3 regions of the Cobetia sp. PDI-12MA genome follow, and region 1 is predicted to be linked to each of the others. Evidence: predicted binding sites of a transcription regulator. Region 1 holds the regulator's gene; each other region holds the start of a gene.

The links. Region 1 encodes sigma-54, which starts transcription at its own class of promoters, with help from an activator protein. Its sites were predicted from a motif close to TGGCACNNNNNTTGCTNT; they were not measured.
Region 2: speB (agmatinase) is a predicted target of sigma-54. The motif match lies at 4,194-4,211, and genes of this name have one in related genera.
Region 3: glnL (nitrogen regulation protein NR(II)) is a predicted target of sigma-54. The motif match lies at 3,496-3,513, and genes of this name have one in related genera.

The regions. Positions count from the first base shown of each region.
Region 1 covers NZ_CM183351.1:817,668-824,518, reverse strand. Annotated here, with positions in the region: gene AC5WNI_RS03530 (KpsF/GutQ family sugar-phosphate isomerase) at 1-257, shown strand, start outside; gene AC5WNI_RS03525 (KdsC family phosphatase) at 386-955, shown strand; gene lptC (LPS export ABC transporter periplasmic protein LptC) at 955-1,638, shown strand; gene lptA (lipopolysaccharide transport periplasmic protein LptA) at 1,747-2,325, shown strand; gene lptB (LPS export ABC transporter ATP-binding protein) at 2,329-3,069, shown strand; gene AC5WNI_RS03505 (RNA polymerase factor sigma-54) at 3,303-4,751, shown strand; gene hpf (ribosome hibernation-promoting factor, HPF/YfiA family) at 5,403-5,711, shown strand; gene AC5WNI_RS03495 (PTS sugar transporter subunit IIA) at 5,721-6,191, shown strand; gene rapZ (RNase adapter RapZ) at 6,329-6,851, shown strand, end outside.
Region 2 covers NZ_CM183351.1:2,160,248-2,167,098, forward strand. Annotated here, with positions in the region: gene AC5WNI_RS09275 (RraA family protein) at 1-289, shown strand, start outside; gene AC5WNI_RS09280 (OsmC family protein) at 449-952, opposite strand; gene AC5WNI_RS09285 (hypothetical protein) at 1,110-2,195, shown strand; gene AC5WNI_RS09290 (sigma-54 interaction domain-containing protein) at 2,272-3,927, opposite strand; gene speB (agmatinase) at 4,339-5,289, shown strand; gene AC5WNI_RS09300 (YjiH family protein) at 5,600-6,851, shown strand, end outside.
Region 3 covers NZ_CM183351.1:3,920,688-3,927,538, reverse strand. Annotated here, with positions in the region: gene typA (translational GTPase TypA) at 1-112, opposite strand, end outside; gene AC5WNI_RS16630 (hypothetical protein) at 329-619, opposite strand; gene glnA (glutamate--ammonia ligase) at 755-2,161, shown strand; gene AC5WNI_RS16620 (DUF4124 domain-containing protein) at 2,577-3,269, shown strand; gene glnL (nitrogen regulation protein NR(II)) at 3,533-4,627, shown strand; gene ntrC (nitrogen regulation protein NR(I)) at 4,624-6,033, shown strand; gene AC5WNI_RS16605 (deoxyguanosinetriphosphate triphosphohydrolase) at 6,205-6,851, shown strand, end outside.

The sequences.
Region 1 (6,851 bases):
ATGACGACCACCTGGTCGGCGTCTATACCGATGGTGACCTGCGCCGCACACTCGACCAGCACGGCGATCTGCGCGCGCTGAAGGTCGATGATGTCATGACCCGCGGCGGCAAGACCGTGCGTGCCAGCATGCTGGCTGCCGAAGCGGTGCGTATCATGGAAGAAAACCGCATCAGCGTTCTGGTAGTCTGTGACGAGGATGAGCACCCCATCGGAGCCATCCATATGCACGGCCTGCTGGCCAGCGGCGTGATCTGAACTCCCGCGGGCGTTCGCTGTCTCTGTTCGACGGCAGATCGTCCCGACAGTAGACGCTACCGCTCAACGCCCATCAGCGCCGTTCACAGGACAGCGTCAAGCATGCACGGAGTGCGAGGAGAAAGACCATGAGCGACACGAATTCCCTGAGCGAAGAATATCCGCAGGACATCATCGACCGCGCACGCCGCGTGCGCCTGCTGACGCTGGATGTCGATGGCGTGCTCACCGACAACCGCCTGCACTACGATGCCAACGGTGTCGAGACCAAGTCCTTCCACGTCCAGGATGGCCATGGCCTCAAGCTGGTGCTGCGCAGTGGCGTTCGCGTCGCGCTGATCACCGGCCGCAGCTCACCGATGGTCGAGCGTCGCGCCAAGGAACTGGGCATTCAGGATGTCATCCAGGGCCGTGAAGACAAGCTGGTCGCGCTGACCGACCTGTGCCGCGAGTACGGGGTCGAGCTGGAAGAGGTCGCCTATTGTGGCGATGACCTGCCGGACCGCGAGGCCATTCGTCGTGTCGGTCTCGGCGTCAGCGTGCCCAACGCCATGGCCTACGTGATGAGCGAGGCCAACTGGGTCACCTCACGCCAGGGCGGCGATGGTGCCGTACGCGAGCTCTGTGATCTGCTGCTCAAGGCACAGGGCCACTGGGCCTCGGTGCTGGATACCTACCTGCAGGAGTCGCGCCCCTGATGTTACGTCTGCCCCGCCCTTCTCCGCGTCTCTGGCTGATGCTGCTGTTGCTGCTCGTCGGTGGCGTGCTGGCGCTGATCGAGCAGCGCAACAGCCTGGAATCGACCGTCAATGTCGAGGTCGACAGCAGTGAGCCGGATTACTATCTCGACGGGGCAGACATGACACGCTTCGATGCGCGCGGCGTGGCGATCCAGTCCATGAGCTCGCCGCATATCGAGCATACGCCAGGCGATGACGTGACCCGGGCGCAGACCCCGAAGATTCGCACCAACGACAGTGAAGACCGCCGCTGGTATGCCACGGGGGACAGTGGCGTGTTGAGCGCCGGCGGCGACACCTTCACTCTCGAGGGCAATGCCAGACTGCGCCAGCCCGATGACCGCTGGACCCTCGATACCGATGTTCTGCACTACAGCCGTGATCAGAATCGCGCCTGGAGTGACGTGCCGGTCGTGATCACCCAGAATGGCCAGCATGTCGAAAGCGACAGCTTCAGCGCCGACCTCTCCCGGGATTCCGCCGTGCTGCAGGGCCGCGTGCGCAGCGTCCTGCAACCCGGCACGGGCCAGAGCGAGGCCAGCAAGGAAGCCGAGCGCATCGACTCGGGCACCGACAGCACCACTACCGATGACGGGCGCATCAACAGCACCTTCGAGGCAGCGCCTGCCAGCGGTGAATGAACCTGCCGGGCTGGCCGTCGCGCCATGACCCGCGCCGCAACACCTTCTTCCCTGCCGCTCGATGGCATCATTGCTCGGGCGGCGACCCCGTCATGCCAAGGAGCCACCATGACTTCCACGACTCGCAAGCCCTTGACGGCCTGTCGCCAGACCCTCAACAGCGGTGTCATGGCGCTCTGCCTGGCACTGGGCATGTCCACCTTCGCCCCGGCCGCCATGGCGCTGGACAGCGATGCCAGCCAGCCGATCAACATCGCCGCGGACGCCCTGTCTCTCGATGACAAGGCCGGCACAGCCACCTACACCGGCCAGGTGGAGATGCGCCAGGGCAGCATGAAGCTCGATGCCAGCCGCGTCGATATCAGCCGCGCCGGCAGCGGCGAGATCTCGCTGGTCAAGGCCACCGGCAAGCGTGCCTACCTGGAACAGCAACCCGCACCCGACGAGAAGCTGGTCAAGGGCTGGGCCGACACCATCCGCTATCATGCGCTGGAGCGCCGCGTGGAGCTGGTCGGCAATGCGCGTCTCGAGAAAGGCGATGACACCTTCGAAGGCGGCTACGTGGAGTATTTCCTCGACAAGCGCCAGGTGAACGCCAACAACAGCAAGACGGCACAGCAGACCGAAGGCGGTCGCGTACACATGACTTTGACGCCGCGCGGCGCCAATGCCAGCAAGGAAAACTGAGTCATGACTGCTGCTACCCCGCGTACGCTGAGCGCTCGCCATCTGGCCAAGGCCTACAAGGGCCGCAAGGTGGTCAAGGACATCTCGCTTGAGATCCGTCAGGGTGACATCGTCGGCCTGCTGGGCCCCAACGGCGCCGGCAAGACGACCTCGTTCTACATGATCGTCGGGCTGGTGCGCGCCGATGCAGGCGACGTCTCCATCGACGACAAGGACCTTTCCGCTGCCGCCATGCATCAACGCGCACGCGCCGGCATCGGTTATCTGCCGCAGGAGGCGTCGATCTTCCGCAAGCTGTCGGTGGCCGACAACATCATGGCGATTCTGGAAACCCGCAAGGATCTGGATCGCAATGGCCGCAAGGCACGTCTTGAAGAGTTGCTCGAGGAATTCAGCATCACGCATATTCGTGCCAGTGCCGGCATGAGCCTGTCCGGCGGGGAGCGTCGTCGGGTCGAGATTGCCCGTGCACTGGCCACCGAGCCGGACTTCGTACTGCTCGATGAGCCCTTCGCCGGCGTCGACCCCATCTCGGTGGGCGAGATCAAGAGCATCGTGCGTCAACTGCGTGACCGTGGCATCGGCGTGCTGATCACCGACCACAACGTGCGCGAGACACTCGATATCTGTGACACCGCCTATATCGTCGGCGATGGTCAGATCATCGCTCACGGTGACGCGGACTCCATCCTGGCCAACCAGCAGGTACGCGACGTCTACCTGGGCCACGAGTTCACGCTCTAGGGCCAGCGGATGCGCTGAGCCCTCCCACGGCGAAAGCTTCATAAGCCGCTGCGTGATTTTATCGCGTAGCGGCTTTTTCATGTCTGACATCAGGCGCATGCATGACGTCCATACCACCTTGGTGTAAACATGGCATGCAAGTTGCTTGAATATTCACTGCAACCACTTGTCAGTGGCCCGAGTCACGGTATAGCGTAGTAAGCACGTTCCTTTGCCGTGAATTGACTGACTCCATGAAACCCACCCTGCAACTCCGCCTCGGCACCTCGCTGACCATGACGCCGCAGCTTCAGCAAGCGATCCAGCTGCTGCAGCTGTCGACGCTCGACCTGCGTCAGGAGATTCAGCAAGCCCTCGAGTCCAACCCCATGTTGGAGCTCGACGAGGACTACGAGTCGCTGGATGTCATCGAGACACAGGATACGAGCGAGATCTCCACTGCCGACTCCTCGAGCGAGATTCCCGAGGAATACCCTCTCGACAGTGACTGGTCGGACCTCTACCAGGACCACGCCGGTAGCCTGACCAGCTCCGGCAGTGGCAGCGGGAGCGAAGAAGGGCCGGACTTCGATCGCAATACCAGCGTCGAGAGCCTGCAGGACCACCTGCGCTGGCAGCTGGCGATGACCGACCTCGATGGCCGTGAACGCCAGATGGCGGAGAGCCTGATCGATGCCGTCGACGGTGCCGGTTACCTGAGCCTGTCACTCGATGAGCTGGTCGATGGTCTGCGCGGCCAGGGCCTGCCCGGCCTCAAGGCCTCCGAGCTCGAGCAGGTACTGCTGCGTCTGCAGCAGTTCGACCCGACCGGCGTCTTCGCCCGCGACCTGCGCGAGTGCCTGCTGCTGCAACTGGCGCTGCTGCCGGATGATCTGCCGCTGCTGGCGCAGGCGCGTCGCCTGGTACGTCAATTCCTCGAGGCACTGGGCAACGATGATCGCAAGCTGCTCAAGCGCCGACTGAGCCTTGACGATGACGAGCTGGATCACGTCATCCGCCTGGTGCGCGCGCTCGATCCGCGTCCGGCATCCGCCTGGGGCGAGCCCGCCAGCGATTACGTGGTCCCTGATCTACTGGTGCGTCATACCCGCCACGGCTGGCAGGTCGAGCTCAACCCGGAAGCGCTGCCCAAGCTGCGCATCCAGCCGGAATACGCCGCACTGATCAAGCGTGCCGACAAGTCCGCCGACAACACCTTCCTCAAGGACAACCTGCAGGAAGCGCGCTGGCTGATGAAGAGCCTGTCATCACGCAATGACACCCTGCTCAAGGTCGGCCGCGAGATCATGGCGCGCCAGATCGACTTCCTCGAGCAAGGCGAGGAAGGCATGAAGCCACTGATTCTGGCCAACATCGCCGAAGTGGTCGAGATGCACGAATCGACCATCTCGCGGGTCACGACCCAGAAATACATCCACACCCCGCGCGGCGTCTTCGAGCTCAAGTTCTTCTTCTCGAGCCAGGTCGGTGGCAGCGGTAGTGGCGACGCCCACTCAAGCACCGCCATTCGTGCCCGCATCCGCAAGCTGATTGCGGAAGAGCCGGCTCGCAAGCCTCTCTCCGACTCACGCCTGGTCGACCTGCTCGCCAGCGATGGCATCGAGGTCGCACGCCGTACCGTGGCCAAGTATCGCGAAGCGATGGGCATCCCATCCTCCAGCGAGCGCAAGCGTCTGGCCTGATGTGTCATCTGCGGCTGCCATGCGCCTGGTCTCCCTCCTATCATGGCCGTTGCCGCCAACCTCAAACGCTGGTTTTCTCTCTCACCAGCCTCTGACATTACTGACACCGGCGCGCCTGTCGCGCGCCCTGTCATTCCGTCAACCGCTCGTCAATGGCCCATCATGGCGCGCAGGATGATGGCAAAAATCCATCATTCCGGCTGCATCATTTACCGTCAATCGCATGTTTTTAAAGTCACTTTTAGCCGTATTGCACCGGGATGTCACTCGGTGATCCTTCCGGCACGCTGCTTGCTCCACGCAACCCAAGCGCCTGAAAGGCGGCGTACATGCAGGGATTGGCGACGAAAACCCGTCTTCTTGCGCGCCTTTCATGCACCACCCTTCAAGCGTGACCTTGAAGTCCATTCCGTTACCCCTCACTGAGTTGAAGACAAGCACTGAGCCACGATGCAGCGCAGCGTTGATCTTTGCGCAAAGCTTGGGCATTGTCGGTACAGACGCTCACGACATCTGACGCCGCTGGCAAGGGCGCGAAAACATCGCCAGACGGTGGTCGTCAAGCCTGTTGCAGAGCGTCCGATCAGGGTTTGCTCGTAGTCAAAAAGGGTTACAATTGAATGGCAACCCGCTGGATAAAGGAGCGTGTCCATGCAAGTGAATATCACCGGGCATCATGTGGAACTTACCGATCCTCTCCGCGATTACGTCAACGAGAAGCTCGCTCGCCTCGAACGGCATTACGACAACATCACCAATGTTCAGGTGACACTGTCGATCGAGAAGGAGCGCCAGCAGGCTGCCTGCACCTTGCACGCAGCAGGCGCTGACCTCCACGCCCTGGCAGAAGACCCCAACATGTACGCTGCCATCGACGCGCTCGCCGACAAGCTGGATCGCCAGCTGGTCAAACACAAGGAAAAGTCCCAGGCTCGTGCTCAGGGCACCGGGACCCGTTGACCTTCAGCCATGACACTTGATCAGATCCTTCCCCCCGAGCGCACCCTTTACGGTGTCCCCGGGGGGAGCAAGAAGCGGGTGCTTGAATTCTTCAGCACCTTCATCGCACAGAACATTCCCAGCCTGGATAGCCAGGAAGTCTTCTCGCGCCTGATCGGGCGCGAGAGACTGGGGTCGACCGGCATCGGCCACGGTGTGGCCGTGCCCCATGCACGCAGCCCGCATTGCAAGACACCAATCGCTGCGTTTCTGAAGCTCGGTGAACCCATCGACTTCGATGCCATCGACGGAGAACCCATCGATCTGCTGTTCGTGCTGCTGGTGCCTGAGGAAGCGGACGAGACCCATCTGACGCTGCTCGGGCAGGTCGCGGAATTGCTCAATTCCCCGACCAATCGCTCGGCCCTGCGCCAGGCAGACAGCCAGCGTGCACTCTTTGAGGCATTGACCCAAGCCATCGCCGAATTACCGGCGCGCTGAATCACAGGCCCGGACATCGTCCGGGCTTTCGTCTTGCTGGCCTCCCATCGGCCGACGTACAGCGCACTGATAGCGGGCAACCTTCTGCCCCACCCCTGCATTCTTTCGACGTTGACCTCGCCCTTGGAGAGCACTTCATGAAGATCGTGATCATCAGCGGCCGCTCCGGCTCCGGGAAATCCATCGCTCTCCAGGCGCTGGAAGACATTGGCTACTATGCCATCGACAATCTGCCCGGCATGCTGCTGGCGCCACTGGTCGATCAGCTCGAACAGGACAGCCCGGCACGCCGACGTATCGCGGTCTCCATCGATGCCCGCAACCTGCCGGAAGCCTTGACCCGCTTCCCCGAATTGCTCGACAACGTCCGCCAGAGTGGCATGGACGTGCAGGTCGTCTACCTGACCACCGATTCGCGAGTGCTGCTGGAACGCTACTCGGCGACCCGGCGTCGTCACCCTCTGACGCGCGACAACGACCACACCCTGGCCGAGGCCATCGAGATCGAGCAGAAGACGCTCGCCCCGATTCGCCAGAAGGCCGATCTGGTCATCGACTCGACCAACCTGAGCGTGCACGACCTGCGCTCGCGGATCACCGAGCAGGTCGCCCAGCACAGCTCTCGCCACCTGACGCTGACCTTTGAATCCTTCGGCTTCA
Region 2 (6,851 bases), 1.3 Mb from region 1:
CTGGAGTCGCGGCGTCGCTTCGCTGACCACCCGCTTCGCCGGAATCGGCGGCGCACTCAACGTACCGGTCAGCATCGGCGGCGTGGTCGTCAATCCGGGCGATGCCATCCTTGCCGATGAAAGTGGCGTCATCGTCATGGCGCCCGAGGAAGTCTCGGCCATCGCCAGCCACGCCATCGAGGTGCAAGAAGCCGAAGACGTGCTGCTGGCGAAGATTGCCGACGGCGCCTGCCTGCCAGACCTCACTGGTTCCAGCAAACTGATCGAGGAAGTGAACGCACGGGGTTGATCCCCTCGCTTGATGCCCTTGCGAGACGCTGTTTCTTTAGAGAGATGCTGAAAGCAAAAAAGGCCACCAGATCGCTCTGGTGGCCTTTTGGGTTCTGACACGGTCTGTAAGACACGGTCAGTCCGACACGGTTGTAGGACACGGGCTGAGGGCTGCCCATCACTGATGGGTGATCACCGCCTCGCAGCTGACCGGAAAATTCAGTGAATTGGCGATGAAGCACAGCGCATGCGCCCGGTGGTGCAGCTCATGGGCGAGCGCGATATCGTCACCGGCGGCCAGCGTGATCTCGGGGCGCAGCACGATGGAGGTGAAACGTCCCGCCTCGCCCTCGTTCTCTGCCTGACTATTGCCAACAGCGGGCGTGCCTTCCTGCATCGTGCCCTCGGCGTGGTCGTGATAGCTCATGACACGAATGCCGGCCTCGGCACACAGGTGCAGATACCAGAGCTTGTGGCAGGCCGAGACGGAGGCCACCAGCATGTCTTCGGGGTTCCAGCGGGAAGCGTCGCCCCGAAAAGCGGGGTCGGCGGAGCCTTCCAGGCTCGGCTTGCCACTGACACGGGCCACGAAATCACGCTCATAGGCGGTGTAATGGCGGGTGCCATCACCGCGATTACCGGTCCACTCAAGTTCAACCGAATACTGGTGTCGTCTGGACATCGTTGTCTGCTGCTCTCTGAAGGGAAACCGCGTGCGCGGCATGACGCGCAGTCTGATACTTCTGCCTGATTAGGCATCTGAACATCATCAGCACGCGAGAAGTCATCGTAGGCCGATGATAGGATTGAATCGATCGCACTCTGACAGGATGTCACGCATGGCGTTTGCCGTAACACGCTCCCTTGGGGCAATTCCCGGGCTGGCCGCCGCCGCCCTGACGCTCGGACTGGGCCTGAGCTTGTGCCTCATCACCCCCGGCGCCTCGGCACGCGCCGAAGCCGCACAGTTTCGCCCCACGCCCAAGGTCATCAATACGCTGAGCAGTACCTACGGCTTCGTCATCGCCCAGGACATCACCCTGTCACGCATCGCCGAGGAGTATCCCGGCCTCGCGCCGGATGCAGAGCTTGCCTCCGCCTATTTCGACAATGCCTTCCCGAACATCACCCATCGCCTGGCGGACAACCTCGCCACTTTGATGGGGCGGGAGCACGCACGCGAAGTGCTGGATGGCATCCGCCGTCAGATAAAGACGCAACTGGATTCGCAACTGACCACCGACAAGCTGACCAGCGACTTCGCGGCCCGCTTCATCGAGGCCATTCATCTGCGCGCCCAGGGGGAATACCTGCCCTCGCCGTTCAAGGAATTTCTGCTGGCGACCAAGTATCAGATCGAGCCGGTGTACGAGCTGTACGACGGCTATTTCCAGCAGTTCCACACCAAGGGCCATCCCAAGTCACTGGGCATCAGCCTTGCGCTGCACCTGCCCGCCTCGTGGTCTGCCGCCGAGGGACGCCTGCCGCATATCGTGCAGAAATGGCAGAGTCAGGCGGGTACCGGCACCGACATGATCATCCTCGAAATCTATGACCTGCATGGCGAGACTGTCAGCGACGCGCAGCTCAAGGTGATGGCCGCCACGGACCAACTGGCGCAATGGGCGCCCATCAACAGCCAGATGCTCGACTCCGGCCTGACCCGAGTGGATCACCGTCAGGTCTACTGGTTCGATATCGCCATGACACAGCGACACCAGGGCATGCCCATCACCTCGCAGACCCGCGAATACGGCCTCTTCCTCGACGACAAGCTGATCCGCCTGCACTGCACCAGCTACCACCCCACCGCCGACGGCACCACCTACGCCAAAGCCAAGACAGACCTCGCCGTCGACGAGGGCTTCAGCGAGATCAAGCCGTTATGTGAGGGAGTGATGGGGAGTCTGGTGGTGATGCAATGAATATAGTGTACCTTAGCTGTCGGGCCCGGATGATTGACTAATCGATTGGTCATCACATAGATCCGACACATGGTAATTATTTTAACAACATATGCTTCAACTTCCTCACCACCGTCGGCTGACTAATCCCTGCCCTCTTGGCTATCGCATAGGTGCTGGGCAGCTCGGCAGCCATCTCGCGTAGCCATTGTGCTTCGATGCGTGCCAGGCCTTCCTTGAGGGTTTCGTTGGGGCCGAGCTTGGGGGTTGGCATGGCTACTGCCCCCTCAGCGGCAGGCGCTGAGAGGGAATTGGGACTATGAGAGTTATCGGCAGTGGTAAAACTTTCAGTAACGCCTATTCCATTGGATTTTTCATTACTGAAGCCAAATGAACTGCCTAGTCCATTAGCGTTATTCGTGGAACAGGTGTTGAGCAGTGTTTTCACTGAATCGCTGTCAATGACATCACTGGGGGCGCTGAGCCAGGCGCGTTCCAGCCAGTTTTCCAGTTCGCGGATATTGCCGAGCCAGTCCTGGCGCATGAGGATGGGCCATAACGAGGCGTCGAGGAGTTTGCGGCGACCATGACGTTGATTAAGGCGAGAGAGGTGTTGCTCGATCAGGGCGGGAATGTCTTCGCGGCGTTCGCGTAGCGGTGGCAGGCTGACGGGGAGCACATTGATGCGGTAGTAGAGGTCGAGGCGGAACTGTCCCTGCTCCACGCGGGCGGCGAGGTCTTGATTGGTGGCGACGACCAGCCGAAAGTCGGCGCGGCGGGTGGTGGTGTCGCCCAGGCGGGTGATCATTCCGTCCTGAATCACCTTGAGCAGCTTGGTCTGGGTGGCCAGCGGCAGCTCACCGATTTCATCGAGGAACAGGGTGCCGCCTTCGGCCTGCTCCATCAGGCCCGCCTTGCCACGGTTACCCGCGCCGGTGAAGGCACCGGCCTGATAACCGAACATCTCGGACTCGAACAGGCTTTCGGGAATGGCGCCGCAGTTCACCTCGATGAAGGGGCCGTCGGCGCGTTGGCTCCAGCGATGCAGTTGATGGGCGAAGGCCGTCTTGCCGACCCCGGATTCGCCCAGCATCAATACCGTGGCGTTGGTGGGCGCGACCCGCTTGAGCAGCAGCGCTATCTCCCGCATCACGGGGCTTCTGACCTGCAGCTCGCCCAATTCCAGCGCGGCGTCTTCGCATTCCGCCTGCTCGCGCGCGGCCTGCTCGCACAGAGCACGCCCCTGCTGCGCGTCATGGGTGGTCTGCTCAGCAACTGAGCGCGCACTTCCCACCGTCCCCCAGTCACGCTCGCCCGCACTCCCCCCGCCCAGCTCACTGCCCCGCGAGTTGCGGCGCAGGTGATCCGTGAAACGCTGCTGGAGCACAGCATATTCCTGCTGCAACAGCTGGATATCGGTGAGGTCCATCGAGCGGCTGACCACGCACTCAAGCTTGCCCGCGACGAATACCGGATGCGCCTGCGCCACCACTCGCCGCCCGGTGGCGGTGAGCTGCATCATCTGCAGCGCGCGCCCCGTACGCAGCACCTCCAGACTGATCGATGGCTTGAGCACGCCACTGGCTTCCAGGTCATGCACGTTGGCGGCACACAGCTCCTCGCGGGTCATGCCATAGACCGCCGCGGCGCCGGGGCTGACATCCAGCACCTGGCCATCGGCATTGACCACGAAGTAGTGATCGTGAGCGGTGTCGATGATGGTCTTGAGAATCTGACGGTCGAGCTCTGACATGGCGGGTACCTCATGGTCGAGCCTGTGAATCGGGCGGGGCTTTCTGTGCTTCTTTTCGCAGGTCTTTCTCGCAGCTCTTTCTAACAGCTCTTTCCAGCAGGTCTTTCTCGCACTGCGCTGAAGACAGTCTCGATGATGCCTGAATGTGATCCACAAATGAATCAGTGATCCATTTTTGAATCATCAATGCCGCACTGGTGATCCACAAATGAATCACCCAGCAACCTCCGCCAAATAAAACTCAATAAAATCAATTGACTAAAAATTGGCATGGTTACTGCAATGCTGGAGTATGCGCCAAGGAGGATCGCCGGCTTTCATCACACCGTCCGGTCGGGCGATCAGGCGATCGAACACAATACCCCGCTCGCCGTCAGCGTATCGCGAGCAACTCAAGACCTGGAGAGACAGATGAGCGAGTTCAATCAGCCGCTGGGCGGCAACGACATGCCACGTTTCGGCGGCCCGGCCACCATGATGCGCCTGCCGGCTCAGGAAACCGCGGAAGGCCTGGATGCCGCCTTCATCGGCATTCCGCTGGACATCGGTACCTCCAACCGTCCGGGCGCGCGTCTCGGCCCGCGTCAGATCCGTGATGAATCGCGCATGCTGCGCCCCTACAACATGGCCACCCGCGCCGCGCCCTTCGACAGCCTGCAGGTGGCGGACATCGGCGATGTGCCGATCAACACCTTCCACCTGCCCAAGAGCATGGACATCATCGAGCAGTTCTACGATGAAGTGCTCAGTCACGACTGCGTGCCGCTGACACTGGGCGGCGATCACACCGTCACCCTGCCGGTGCTGCGCGCCATCGCCAAGAAGCATGGCCCGGTCGGCCTGATCCACATCGATGCCCACGCCGACGTCAACGACCACATGTTCGGCGAGCCCATCGCCCACGGCACGCCGATTCGTCGCGCCCAGGAAGAAGGCCTGTTCGACAGCCAGCGCGTGGTGCAGATCGGCCTGCGTGGCACCGGCTACTCCGCCGATGACTTCGACTGGTGCCGTCAGCAGGGCTTCCGTGTCGAGACCGCCGAGATGTGCTGGTTCAAGTCACTCGCGCCGTTGATGGCCGAAGTGCGCGACATGATGGGCGATCGCCCGGTGTACATCACCTTCGACATCGACGGACTGGACCCCTCCGTCGCCCCCGGTACCGGCACCGTGGAAGCCGGCGGCCTGACCATGCCCCAGGGCATGGAAATCGTACGCGGCGCGCGTGGCCTCAACATCGTCGGCGGTGACCTGATGGAAGTCTCCCCGCCCTACGACACCAGCGGCAACACCGCGCTGATGGGCGCGACCCTGCTCTACGAAATGCTCTGTGTACTGCCGGGCGTGCAACAGCGCGACTGATCCACGAACGACCCACGAATGACCTGCTGTCCTGCTGCACCCGCGCCGGGGGCCCGTCCCGCCCTCGGCGCACACAGAATCACCCGACACGATACGGCATGATGCATCACACGATGCACGGCTAGAGCCTGACCATTACAACAAGATCTAGGTGACCCGAATGACAACCAGCATCGACCCGACGGCGGATCACACGCCGTCCCGCTCCAGCCCAAGCGCCGATTCACCTTCAGACAAGGTGCACAAGGGTGAGAAGGCTCAGAAAGAGCTCATCGCCACCCGTCCCGTTCCGCTCACGACTCACGGAGTCATGAAATTTCTGCTGCCGTCATTGCTCGGCGTCAGCTTCTTCCTGGTGCCCTTCAGCACGGGTGACACCATCAACATCGGCATGGGCCTGATGGCCGATTGGCTCAAGGCGACGCTGGGCGGCGCACTACCCGCCATCGCCGTCGCGGTGCTGTGCCTTTCCGTACTGCTGACCGGCTTCGTCAAGCTCGCCAAACCGGTCTGGGCACGTCAGGGCGCTGCACACGAGCTGTTCGATGTCTCGCCGGTATGGTTTGGCATGCGTGCCCTCGGCGCAATCTTCGCGCTGATGACCTACTCCCAGTGGGGCCCCACTCAAGTGACGGCGGCCTTCACCGGCGGCGTGATGCTCAATGATCTCGCGCCGGTACTGCTGACCTTCTTCTTCTTCGCGGCCATTCTGCTGCCGCTGCTGGTCGACTTCGGCTTCATGGAATTCATCGGCAGCCTGGTACGCCGTCCGTTCCGTGCCATCTTCAATCTGCCCGGGCGCAGCGCCATCGATGCCACCGCCTCATGGATGGGCTCCGGCACCGTCGGTGTGCTGATCACCACCCAGCAGTACGAGCAGGGCTTCTACAGCAAGCGTGAAGCGGCGGTGATCGCCACCAACTTCTCGGTGGTCTCGATCGCCTTCGCATTGCTGGTCACCAGCTTCATGAACATCAACCACCTGTTCGTGCCCTTCTACCTGACCGTGGTCATCGCGGGCCTGATCGCCGCCGTCATCGTGCCGCGTCTGCCGCCGCTGTCACGCAAGCGCGATGACTACCACGAGCCGGTCGGCTGCCAGATCAGTGAAGAGAACCAGAGCGGCTGTGGCGTGCTGCGCTACTCACTCGGCATGGCCGTCGCGCGCGCCGAGCATGCGCCGGGCCCGCTCAAGCTGGTGAAATCGGCCTGCTTCAATGTGGCGGACATCTTCCTCGGTCTGCTGCCGGTGGTGATCGCCATCGGTACCGTGGCGCTGATGCTGGCCGAGTTCACGCCGGTGTTCACCTGGCTGTCCTACCCGATGATTCCGCTGCTGGAACTGCTGCAGATTCCCCACGCAGCAGAGGCAGCCCCTGCCACGCTGGTCGGATTTGCCGACATGTTCCTGCCGGCGGTACTGGCCAAGGACATCGACAGCGAACTGACCCGCTTCGTGATCGCCTGCCTGTCGCTAACCCAGTTGATCTACATGTCCGAGATCGGTGCCCTGCTGCTCAAGTCGAAGATTCCGCTCAAGCTGTGGGAACTGGTGGCCATCT
Region 3 (6,851 bases), 930 kb from region 1:
CCTCGGCCTTGCGGTCCAGGGTGCCGGACTGACTCAGGAGCTTGTCGACCAGGGTAGTTTTACCGTGGTCAACGTGGGCGATGATGGCTATGTTGCGAAGTTTCTCGATCACGACGGGAACCTGTGCGGAAAATGGGCGCTCGCGTACCGGGCGCTTGTGATTTGGGGCGCATTATAGGGGGCATGGCATGCCTCCTGCCAGCATCGTGCATTCACGAGGCGAGTCAGCGAGTGCCTTCAATTGGTCTGAAGTGCCCAAATGATTGTCTCTCAAGTCTTTTCCGCCCCCCTGTCGCGCATGAAAAAAACTTGTGAGTCGAGGCCGACATCAGGAGGAAAGGAAGAAATGACCGCAATGTGATGCTGACGTGATCATCGGGTGTGAGCGGAGAAATACTTGAGATCCAGTATTTTGCACCATCGTGGAGCAATGACGTTTTTTGGTGCACCCAAATGATGAATCTGCACTGCGCGGCAAGAATTTTTGCACCTTGTCGGCCCATCCTTGGTCGGGTTTTCGTGCTGCATGCATGAAGATGATGATGTTTTTTTTCAGCATATTCATGATCTTACTGAAATCGACGATGCGGCGTGCGCCATTCTGGCACGCTCGCTGCATTGTTAGAGCATCCTGTCTGATGGCTGGCATAACGACGCCGACCATGAGAGAAAAGGCTTACAAAATAGAGCAATAACCCCAGACAACGCTGACACCAACTGTAACCAGAGCCGCCGGCTCCATCGGAGAATTACCATGGCTGAGAAGACACTTGCCCTGATTGAAGAACACGAAGTCAAGTGGGTTGATCTGCGCTTCACCGACACCAAGGGCAAGGAGCAGCACGTCTCCATCCCGGCGCGTGCAGTGGATGAGGAATTCTTCGAGAACGGCCAGATGTTCGATGGTTCCTCCATCGAAGGTTGGAAGGGCATCAACGAATCCGACATGATCCTGATGCCGGACGACGGCACTGCCTTCCTCGACCCGTTCACCGAAGACACCACCCTGGTGCTGCGCTGCGACGTCATCGAGCCGGCCACCATGCAGGGCTATGAGCGCGATCCGCGCTCCGTCGCCAAGCGCGCCGAGGAATACCTGAAGTCTACCGGTCTGGGCGACACCGCCTTCTTCGGTCCGGAGCCGGAATTCTTCATCTTCGACGAAGTGCACTGGAAGAACGAGATGAACGGTTCCATGTTCAAGATCTCTTCCGAAGAAGGTGCCTGGGCGACCGATTCCACGCCGGAAGGCGGCAACCTGGGTCACCGTCCGCGTCTGAAGGGCGGCTACTTCCCGGTCCCGCCGATCGACAGCTTCCACGATATCCGTGCTGCCATGTGCAACACCCTGGAAGCCATCGGTCAGGAAGTCGAAGTTCACCACCACGAAGTGGCGAACGCCGGCCAGAACGAGATCGGCGTCAAGTTCAATACCCTGGTCAAGAAGGCCGATGAGGTTCAGGAACTCAAGTACGTGATCCACAACGTGGCTCACGCCTACGGCAAGTCCGCGACCTTCATGCCCAAGCCGCTGGTCGGTGACAACGGTTCCGGCATGCACGTTCACCAGTCCTTCTGGAAGGATGGCGACAACCAGTTCGCCGGTGACGAGTACGCGGGTCTGTCCGAAATGGCCCTCTACTACATTGGCGGCATCATCAAGCACGCTCGTGCCCTGAACGCCTTCACCAATGCGTCCACCAACTCCTACAAGCGTCTGGTGCCGGGCTTCGAAGCGCCGGTCATGCTGGCCTACTCTGCCCGCAACCGTTCCGCTTCCATCCGCATTCCGTACACTGCCAGCCCGAAAGGCAAGCGTGTCGAGGCGCGTTTCCCGGATCCGACGGCCAACCCGTACCTGGCGTTCTCCGCGATGCTGATGGCCGGTATCGACGGTATCAAGAACAAGATCCACCCGGGCGACGCGATGGACAAGAATCTCTACGACCTGCCGGCCGAAGAAGCCAAGTCCATCCCGACCGTGGCCGAGAGCCTCGAACAGGCCCTGACCGCGCTGGACGGCGATCGTGAGTTCCTGACCCAGGGCGGCGTCTTCACCGACGACATGATCGATGCCTACCTCGAGCTGAAGGGCGAAGATGTCCAGCGCCTGCGCATGGCGACTCACCCGCTCGAATTCGACATGTACTACAGCGTCTAAGCACTGCAACGCCTAAGTACAGCAGCGTCCAGGCGCTGCAGAGGTTGAGGCAGCCATTCGCTAGCCACGCCATCTGACGGGGTGCCTTCCAGGTGGAGGCAAGCCCCGGACGATGACGACAGCAGGGCCATACCGACAGGTGTGGCCCTGTTTTTCGTTCTGACTCTTTGCTCTGATCCTTTTCCCTGATATCGGCCATGCTGATGACAGACCTGCAGGGCGCGGTGGTAGCCTTGCGTGACAGTCAATGCCCACAGGCGTCTTGTCGAGGGCCCCAAATGCTGGCATCAACGCGGTAAGCTTTGTAACTTGTTAGCCTTGTCATCAGGCAGCAGGATCGCCTGCCGATAGACCCAATCCCGCTGGAGCTGCCTGCGGCTTCTGGCCTCCCATGACTCTCTTCAGGAATCTTCGGATGTGGCCCTTCGTATCCTCCCTGCGCGTCGCGAACCCCGCGACGGACTCGCGTGCACTGCCAGCAGCGCGCCCCGAGCCACTGCAGTGCCTGCTGCTGGCAGCGACGCTGATGCTGACGAGCCTGTCGTTCGATCTTCAGGCGGCCCAGGTCTATCGCCACGTCGATGCCAACGGCAACGTGGTCTTCAGTGATCAGCCTGCGGGCGGCAGCAAGGTGCAGCTGACGCCGCTCAGCGTGGTGCCGTCGACAGAATCCCTGCCGCCGCGGCGCAGCACGCCGTCGCGCGTGAGCTCTTCCTCATCCAGCGAGAGCACCCGCACCCGGGCGCCTGCGGTGGATGTGGCTTTCCGTGGCTATACCACCTTCACCATCCAGAGCCCGTCCAACGAGGAAACGCTGCAGACCGGGCAGGCGGGCAATCTGGCGGTACGCCTGGGGATCGAGCCCAAGCTGCGTCCGGAAGACAAGGTGCGCGTGACCGTGGATGGCGCGCCGTCTCAATCCGCCATGCACAGTACCGTCTTCATGGTGCCGGCGCTGGAGCGTGGCAAGCATGTCATCCAGGCGGAGTTGCTGGATTCCACCGGCCGCGTACGCCAGACCAGCGAGCCGAAGGTGGTCTATGTGCAACGCGCCAGCGTCAATCTGCCTCGCAATCCCAACAATCCTGCCAATGCTGGCGGAGGCTAGCAGCGTCTGGGCGGCCTTCTTTCATCTCGCGTTTCTCCTTGGCTGACAGGCCGCCTTCGGGCGGCTTTTTCGTGTCTGGGCCAGTCGATATCGGTTTGCCTGATGGCGGAGTGAAGCAACACGAGCTCGAGCGCGATTTCTCGCCTGCACCATTTTGGTGCCAATATGAGGGGGCCGAAATGGTTGCACAGCATCGGACGCCGTGTTCTCGGTGCCTGCACCAGACTGGCGCGGTTATTGCAGAACAGGGAGACGTACTGCAGATGGCGAACAAACCCATGCATCAACGACTGCTCGAACACCTCAACACTGCCGTGGTGGTGCTGGACTCACAACTGCAGATGGTCTGGATGAATCCCGCCGCGGAGACGTTGCTGGCGGTGAGTCTGGTGCGCGTGAAGGGCAGTACGCCCGACAACATGTCCGGATTGGATGACACCCTGGTCAATGTGCTGCGCAAGGCGCTGGAGGAACAGCATCCCTACACTCAGCGTGAGGCCGAGATCATCAACGCGGCCAATGAAGCGCTGACGGTGGATTTCACCGCGACGCCCATCAGCGCCGATGAATTGCTGGTCGAGATAGAACCGCGTGACCGCCTGATGCAGATCTCGCGCGAAGAAGCGCTGATCGCCCGCCAGGAGGCGGTCAAGGTGCTGACACGCGGGCTGGCGCATGAGGTCAAGAATCCTCTCGGCGGCATTCGTGGCGCTGCCCAGCTCCTCGAGCGTGACCTGCCCGAACCGCAGATGGTGGAATTCACGCGCATCATCATCGAGGAGGTGGACCGCCTGCGTGATCTGGTCGACCGCATGCTGGGGCCGAACCGGCCACCGCTGCAGTCACCGGTCAACATCCACTCGGTGACCGAGCGGGTGCGCTCCCTGCTGGCGGCGGAAGGGCATCACATCAAGCTGACGGCCGACTATGACCCGAGCCTCCCGGAGGTCATCGGCGATGAAGGACAGCTGATCCAGGCGGTACTCAACATCGCACGCAACGCGACCCAGGCGCTCAACGAGCAGCCCCGTCCGGATACGCACGAGGGCGAAGAGGCGCCCTGGGAGATCACGCTGCGGACCCGCGCTCGTCGTCAGTTCACGCTGGGCCATGAGCGCCACCGACTGGTGTGCGAGCTGGCGATCATCGACAACGGCCCCGGCATCCCGGAGAGCCTGCGCGAGACGCTGTTCTACCCGATGGTCTCGGGGCGCGCCGAAGGCTCAGGGCTCGGGCTGTCGATCGCCCAGGGCATCCTGCACCAGCATCAGGGGCTGATCGAGTGTGACTCGCGCCCCGGCCATACCGAATTCCGTTTACTCATTCCGCTAGCCGGCACTTCTGGAGATCACACATGAGCGAGACTGCCCGCGTCTGTATCGTCGATGACGACCGCGCCATTCGCTGGGTGCTGGAGCGCGCTCTGGCACAACCCGACCTCGAGGTGGAAACCTTCGAGCGTGCCGACCAGGCCGAAGCCAGCATCATGCGTCAGTGTCCGGATGTCCTGATCACCGATATCCGCATGCCCGGAACCGATGGCCTCGACCTGATGGCGCGCGTGCGCGAGAAATACCCGGACCTGCCCGTCATCGTGATGACGGCGCATTCCGACCTCGACAGCGCCGTGGCTTCCTATCAGGGCGGCGCCTTCGAATACCTGCCCAAGCCGTTTGATGTCGATGAAGCGCTGGCGCTGGTACGGCGCGCCGTGGCACATGCCCGTGAATCCAAGGCACCCGCCGCCGTGCCGGAAGGACTGACCAAGGAAATCATCGGCGAAGCGCCGGCGATGCAGGAAGTCTTTCGCGCCATCGGCCGCCTGTCACAGTCGCATATCACCGTCCTGATCAACGGCGAGTCCGGTACCGGCAAGGAACGCGTGGCCCAGGCGCTGCATCAGCACTCGCCGCGCGCCGCCAAGCCGTTCATCGCACTCAACATGGCCGCGATTCCCAAGGACTTGATGGAATCGGAGCTGTTCGGCCATGAGAAGGGCGCCTTCACCGGCGCCACGGCGCTGCGCCGCGGGCGCTTCGAGCAGGCCGATGGCGGCACGCTGTTCCTCGATGAGATCGGTGACATGCCCGCCGAGACCCAGACTCGCCTGCTGCGCGTGCTGGCCGATGGCGAGTTCTATCGTGTCGGTGGCATCACGCCGGTCAAGGTCGACGTGCGCATCATCGCCGCGACGCACCAGCACCTGGAAAAGCTGGTCGAGGATGGGCGTTTCCGTGAGGATCTCTTCCACCGCCTCAACGTGATTCGCGTGCATCTGCCGCGCCTGTCGGAGCGCCGCGAAGACATCCCGCGTCTGATGAGTCACTTCCTGGGCGAGGCCGCGCGTGAGCTGTCGACCGAGCCCAAGGTGCTGACGGAGGCCGCGGAGAAACACCTGACGCGCTTCGACTGGCCGGGCAACGTGCGCCAGCTCGAGAACACCTGTCGCTGGCTGACGGTGATGGCCTCGGGGCGTGAAGTGATGATCGAGGACCTGCCGCCGGAGCTGCGAGATGCCAGCGGCACCGAGGCGGCCTCCGGCGATTGGCGTGGTGCCTTCCGCGAGTGGGCAGACCGCGCGCTTGCCGCCGGTCATACCCATCTGCTGGAAGAAGCGGTGCCCGACTTCGAGCGTATTCTGATCGAGACGGCCCTCAAGCATACCGGTGGTCGCAAGGGCGAAGCCGCCGAGCTGCTGGGCTGGGGGCGCAACACCCTGACCCGCAAGCTCAAGGTGCTGTTGCCGGCGCTGGCCGAGGACTGAGGATAGCCTGAGCGGGTTCGAGGGCAATCTTGGCGAGCTGAGGATGACTTGAGCGGGCTGGAGACAAGGAGAACAGGGTGCCACAATCCCTGTTCTCTTTTTTCATGCGCGTCATTCACCTGTTATCTGCTCGCCGGCGCCAGCACTCGGCGCCTGCCAAGGAGTTGCCTGATGTCATCAATGAGCTGGGAGCGACTGCTGGAACCGAGTCGCCTGCATGACGCACCGGGCACCGTATCGCGTGAGATGGGGCGGACTCCCTTCCACAAGGACCACGACCGTATCGTGTTCGCGGGTTCCTTCCGTCGCCTGGGGCGCAAGACCCAGGTTCATCCGCTGACCGACAACGACCACATCCACACGCGCCTGACCCACTCGCTGGAGGTCGGCTGCGTCGGCCGCTCGCTGGGCATGATGGTCGGCGAGAAGCTCAAGGAGCAGTTGCCCGACTGGATCACGCCGTCGGATCTCGGTGTCATCGTCCAGACCGGCTGCCTGGGGCATGACATCGGCAACCCGCCCTTCGGGCATGCCGGGGAGTACGCCATCCGTGACTGGTTCGCCGCCGAGGCCGCCAGTGATCACGGTCGGCTGGCCGGGCTGAGCGATGCCGAGCGCGAGGACCTGCTCACCTACGAAGGCAATGCCCAGGGCTTTCGCATCGTCACCCAGATCGAATACAACCAGTTCCATGGCGGCATGCGCCTGACGGCAGCGACGCTGGGCACGCTGCTCAAGTACCCGTGGACGGTGGAGCACGCCACGGCGGGCGGCAAGTTCGGCTGCTATCAGAGCGAGCGCGTGCTGCTGGATCAGGT